DNA from 2 places in the Halobacillus sp. genome. Region 1 is predicted to be linked to the other one. Evidence: riboswitches for the same ligand, from Rfam matches in the RefSeq annotation. Region 1 holds a riboswitch; the other holds the start of a gene.
The links. A riboswitch is a leader RNA that binds a small molecule or an ion and turns the genes downstream of it on or off. The one in region 1 is predicted to bind FMN.
Positions count from the first base shown of each region.

Region 2: linked by a shared signal. The riboswitch ahead of WAM07_RS16125 (ECF transporter S component) and the one ahead of ribD (bifunctional diaminohydroxyphosphoribosylaminopyrimidine deaminase/5-amino-6-(5-phosphoribosylamino)uracil reductase RibD) in region 1 are both predicted to bind FMN.

Region 1 covers NZ_JBAPTY010000266.1:2,287-5,407, forward strand. Annotated here, with positions in the region: gene ribE (riboflavin synthase) at 1-104, opposite strand, end outside; gene ribD (bifunctional diaminohydroxyphosphoribosylaminopyrimidine deaminase/5-amino-6-(5-phosphoribosylamino)uracil reductase RibD) at 85-1,200, opposite strand; FMN riboswitch at 1,334-1,483, opposite strand; gene WAM07_RS11250 (hypothetical protein) at 1,903-3,121, opposite strand, start outside.
Region 2 covers NZ_JBAPTY010000384.1:21,753-24,873, forward strand. Annotated here, with positions in the region: gene WAM07_RS16110 (1,4-dihydroxy-2-naphthoate polyprenyltransferase) at 1-209, shown strand, start outside; gene WAM07_RS16115 (hotdog fold thioesterase) at 296-691, shown strand; gene WAM07_RS16120 (hypothetical protein) at 709-1,077, shown strand; gene WAM07_RS16125 (ECF transporter S component) at 1,127-1,726, opposite strand; FMN riboswitch at 1,893-2,041, opposite strand; gene WAM07_RS16130 (YolD-like family protein) at 2,217-2,354, opposite strand; gene WAM07_RS16135 (collagen-like protein) at 2,719-3,121, opposite strand, start outside.

The sequences.
Region 1 (3,121 bases):
ACGTCAGATAGCACTTTCTCCGCAGATATACTAAGTTCCAGAGACTCGGTTTTACTTTTAATAGAATGTAAAGAGCCGATCTCTTCAATAATCCCTGTAAACATTGATTTCCCTCCTTCTTACAGACACAATTTTTATATCCTCCCCTATTTGTTCATGGGATACTACCTGATAATCAGGTGCGTTTTTCAATTCGCTGATCCCCTTTCCTGCTACTGGAGAAGATGCGTCTTTTCCTCCAATCAGTTTAGGGGCGATATAGGTGATGGTTTCTTCTACTTTTCCAGCTCGAACAAAAGCATCAGCAATGGTTCCTCCGCCCTCTACTAGTAAAGAAGTCATTTTTTGTTCTCCTAAGTACTGCAGAGCCTGATGGATGTCTATCTGGTCTACATCCTGTTGAATAACTCTAATATGGTCAAGATCCTGAAGTTTTTGGACCGTATTCTTTGAGGCATGCTTACCGGTAAAAATCCAGGTCGGAGCTTCCTGATTTTGAATAAGATTAGAAGACAATGGAATCCTGAGCTTGGAATCGAAAACCACACGAATCGGATTTCTTCCTTTTCCTTCTATTCTTGTGGTCAATTTAGGATCATCCAACAGGACTGTCTGAATTCCCACAAGGATGGCATCCGATAAATGACGATAGGTATGCCCGTCTTCCCGTGCTTCTTTTCCTGTAATCCACTGACTTTCGCCTGTGGTTGTTGCAATTTTTCCGTCTAAACTCATGGCCGCTTTCAAGCGTACATAGGGTTCCCCTGTCTGGATAAAGTGAAAGAAATCCTTATTGAGCTGATCCGCCTCTTCAGTTAAAACATTGGTTTCAACTTCAATGCCGGCTTCCCTCATCATATTTATACCTTTTCCTGAAACCTCTGGGTTAGGGTCATGGGATGCTATAACCACCCTCTTAATCCCGGCATCGATGATCGCTTTGGCACAAGGAGGGGTTTTACCGTAGTGGCTGCAAGGTTCAAGTGTTACATAGATTTCTGCACCCTTCGCTTTTTCTCCGGCCATCTGGAGAGCATGAACCTCTGCATGAGCTTCTCCAGCCTTCACGTGTACGCCCAGTCCTACCAATTCATTATCTTTGATAATTACTGCTCCAACAGATGGATTGGGGCTGGTTTGACCTACTGTTTCGCCCGCCATCTGAATCGCTGTCTTCATATATCGTTCATCACGGCTCATGTTCCCGCCTCCTTACGATGAATAAAAAAATAAACCCTGAAGAAGACATACTTCCCCAGGGTTTATATTACTTTTGATTTGCATACGCCAAATAAACGGTACGAGTCTACTTCTCTGGTACCTTGGCATGCTCCACATCCTTCTCCCATCCAGACTGTAACTGTCGGCTTTGGTGTTTCACCAAATCAGGAGGAAGAGTGCTTTACACTTCTTCCCCGTCGCGGGCTTAGAACAATTGTTCATCACCGCCGGCTGGGATTTTCACCCGACCCCGAAGGACTCTGTATTCTTTTGTATTACTATAAATATATATGAAATGACGCAAACTCGCAATTCTTTAGGTTTATTTCTTGAACCTCACCCATTTAACCATGAGTTGAGCCGTCCGCTAATGGCAGATATAAACGTCTTTCTTCTCCCCATTCGTCTGTATGTTAACCATTCATGTGTGAATAATAAAAGAAAATGGGAGGTCAGGTACTTGCCGTATATAGAGACAGATACTTCGTTTCATGCCCTCTCAACGTTTATCCGTGAAATGAAAACTTAGCCGATGACCTTCTTTAAGATTCTCTTTGAAGATCAAGTATCTAATCCTTGCCACGCTAAGTTCTTCACTTCTACATAATTGGTGAAATACAGCTATTTAAAAAAGAGGAGCTTCTTAATAGAAGCTCCTCTTAAGTTGTGCTAACAAAATGATTATAAAAATATAGGAATGTATTGCTCCTGTAATAGATCGATCCTTATTTGTGCACTTCCCTGTAAAGATCGTTTATGAGCGCCATGCCCCCCGGTACTATCTGTATGCCACACAAAATAACTGTTTTGCAATTGATCTTTGATTGGACTCACATAATCTTGATCGTATTCATAATGAGTTGACTCGTTCCCATTATCAGAAATAAATGAGTACGTTTCTCTTTCCATTTTGGAAAGCATGGGTAGTTTCAGCCAGTCTACTTTCACTACTTTATCCCAGGCAATTGGTTGTTTTAAAATCCGGACGGTACGTTTATGAGAGTCACTTACATAATGAATATCAACCGCAAGTATTCCACTTAGGAACACTGTAGATGAGTGTGGAAGCACATGAGTTTTTACAGACTGCAGATTACAGTCTAAGTTTAGAATTTCAAAGATGTCATCCGAAAGATTCAAAGATTCGAGGATGTGGATATCAACGTTCAGCCTGGCAAGCACTACAGGCACCTTAATTAAAAGAGGTTGCTTTTTTTCCGCAACTATTGAATCAACCTGTGCGATCGTGTGTTCATTTTCTTTTGACGAAACTTCCTGCAGACGGTTTTCTGGTAAAGTATCCATTTCTTTTAGTTTTGTGGTCAGAAAGGGAGGGCAGAATTCGCGCTTTAGAATATCCGAAAATCCATTTGACAGTGGCAGGATATCTGTTAAATAAACGATTGGATCTTCCTCATATTCATCCGTGGAAAATGATAATTCCTGCTCCAAGGACGAAGAAGATTCTAAATCTAATTCTTCAATTCCACGAGAACTTTCTGATGAAGACTCTGTGAGCATGTAAGAAATTTCTCTATAGAGGTCCTGCTCACTTATATGGGAAGGATTATTGTCTGAATCCTGGTCTACATTATGGTGCATCTCCGCTGACTGGCTGCTTTCCATTTGAGATACATAATGGTTTTTAAAACTCACGTATTCATTGGAAGACTCATTCTCAATCGATGAAACAATATCCTTTAACATGGAGTAATCTTCTCCAAAGGTAGTTTCCTGCTGTGGATCTCTATGCTCAAATGACTGAGCACTTATTTCCATTGATGATGATTCACCTAACATTGAAATAAATTCTTTTAAGAACGAACCGCTTTGATCATTATGACCAATAGATTCCTTTTTTACTGGATCCATCTTCCCCCTCCAGCCAAACTCATTTTCA
Region 2 (3,121 bases), on a different contig from region 1:
CGTTAATTATCTTTAGCATTTTACCCTATTGGTCATTTATTACCCTATTCAGTGTAGCGAAAGGTTACCAGGCTATTCAAGGGTTTAAAGGAAAATCACAACCTCTTGAAATGATGCCGGCCATGGTAGCCACTGCAAAAACCAACACGATGTATGGAGTCCTTTTGGGTATTTCTATGCTATTGGAAATTTCGATCCCTCTCGGATAACTAAAAGGATGGCTTACAGCCATCCTTTTTTCTATAGGTTTGACTCCTGAAGCAACGGGAAATATGAGGTAAAGGATGGATATCTAATGGAAAAATTAATAAAAAACACTCTAATGGAAACCTTAGGTATGGAAATTGAACATGCTCAAGCTCATTATGTTCAGATACGCATGCCTGTGGATCACCGCACTCATCAGCCTATGGGCTTTCTTCACGGCGGTGCAAGCGTAGCTTTAGCGGAAAGTGCTGCCAGTATAGGCGCATACTTAAATGTGGATGAAGAGAAACAGCAGATTTTCGGGATCGAAATTAATGCCAATCACATTAAGAGTATTCGCAAGGGGCATGTCATCGGTAAGGCAACGCCAATTCATATTGGGCGAAATACAATGGTATGGGAAGTTAAGATCCTGAATGAAGAACAAGAAACGATTTCGATATCCAGGTGTACCATTGGAGTAGTACCTGTAAAAAATAATTGAAAAGGGGCCGATTTCACATGTTAACAGAGAAACAAAAAGAATCGTTTAAACAGCAGCTTTTAGAAATGAAAGAAGAAGCAGAAAAAGAGCTCGAGGAATATAAAGATGATCGATTGAAAAACGACTACGAAAATGATGACACTGGAGAGATTTCAAGCGTAGCCGATCACCCGGGGAACTTAGGAACTGATCAGTTCGAACGGGAAAAAGAACAGACATTTTATGAAAAATCCCGTGAGAAATTAATGGAAGTCAACGATGCTTTGCAGCGAATGGAAGAAGACCGTTATGGATTGAGTGAGAAATCAGGTGAACCTATCCCCGTAGAACGTTTAGAAGCTATGCCGACAGCCCGCTATCGAGTGGATGAACTGGAAGATGAATAATATTGAATAATAAAAAGCTGTCCAGCTAAGCTGGACAGCTTTTTATTATTCACGCGGCTTTGGAAGATCGAACGCTCTTCTGCTCAATCCACGGCTTTAACTTAATGAATAATGGAACAAACAAAGCCCCGATAATAATTCCTTTAATCGCATTGAACGGGAGAATTCCCGCTAAAATAGTAATCCATTTAACATTTGCACTCATTGTTTCCCATCCCATAAACCAACTATACGCAGGTAGAATGAGAAAGTAGTTAAGCACACTCATTCCGGCTGCCATGATAATAGAACTGGCCACTATGCCGGATACTAATGATTTTGTGGATTTGAACTTGTGATAGATCATGGCTGCCGGGACCACAAACAGGACACCTGCCGCAAAATTAGCTACTACCCCTACTGGATCAGCAGCCCCTGTGTAGATGAGGTAAAGTGTATTCTTTAACCCTTCTACGATGACGCCGGCTAAGGGAGTAAAAAGAATAGCAGCAATCAGTGCAGGTATCTCACTGAAGTCAACTTTTAAATATTGAGGAAGTATAGGCAGTGGAAAATTAAGCAGCATTAAAACCATAGAAATACTTCCCATTAGAGCTAGTATAATTAATTTAAGCAAATTTGACGATTGACCTGTATAAGGATTCATCATCGATCTCCTCCTTCATCTTTTTCATCGATTCACATCCCAGATGAAGGTGAACGCACTCCTATTTCCATAATAAAAACCCTAAAGCATACATAAAGGGGCTTTAGGGTGGAGTAATTGTCCATAGGAAACAGTGGGTAGAAATAGATACACTTCTACCTGCTTCGTTCGTCATCTTCTCCCATCCAGACTGTAACTGTCGGTCCCGGATTTGCACCAGGTCCACCGTTTAGCACGAAGCCAAACGGGTCACGGACTAAGAGCGTAAAAACGCTCATCACCGTCGGTCGGGAATTGCACCCTGCCCCGAAGATGGAATCGATATGTTATTGTATGTTTATTCTATACAAAACCCTATGAAATCGCAACTCCTAAGTTTCAAATCGGATCTCTTTTGGTTTGATTAGGATTAATTTTGATCGTTGTTGACGAGTTTCGTCAACAATTCGTCAACAACATAAGCCATAATCAAATCCGTTACGATGTTTGATCTCTACTGGTAGGTCGTCGCTCTTAGTCGTTGTAGAGCAAACTCGATTTCTTCCAGCTTCTGTTCATCAAGATCGGCTATCTCCACTTGCTCATCTTCTCTCCTGAGCTTCTGGATTTCCTCCACATGCTCCGGCAACATTAATAATGTCCGCTTTATAGCACCCCTGATCTCTAGGACCATTACTCACCAGTAGAGTTCGTGTAATAATAGAATGCGCATGCTCCACTGACATTAGGGCTTCCTGTAGCATTTCACTGCACAAAAATAACCGTATTAACATCATGCTCATTGCAGAAGTCAACATGACATTTCATTAAGTATTCCGATACTCCACCCTAACGCTTAGTTCTATTTATTCCAAACAGTACCATACCCTCAACATAATTTCTCAAAAAAAAAACGCCATTACAATTTTGTAATAGCATCTCAAATGTTAACGAGATTTAATTAAATTATTAGTACAGAGCTGCTCTTCAACACTAGAGATTTTTTAAGTTACTGACTATTGATATCTAGTTATCACAAGATGCGCGGAAACTGGACGCGTTCCTCCTGCCAATGGTGTGATTGTTAATGCAGTTGCGTTTCCTGCTGGATTCCGCACCGTTAACGTTGAATTAATTACAGTTGTTTCCACGAGCGCCATTCCAATAATTTGAGACGTTCCCGTCGCTCGCCCCACTACTGTGTACGCTAAGTCTGCTCCATTTAGAGTCAGTATAAGCTGGCCGGGCTCCGTTACACTTACCTGAAACAGCACCTGATAGATCCCAATGTCTGCTAAATTAAATTCAGAATCATTATCGCGGGTTATTCCTGTACCAGGACTACTAGGACCATCCTGAGGAAAGCTTACATCAGTACCTACAGCTACCGTATCAGCATTATCCGGCGGCATAAGAGCA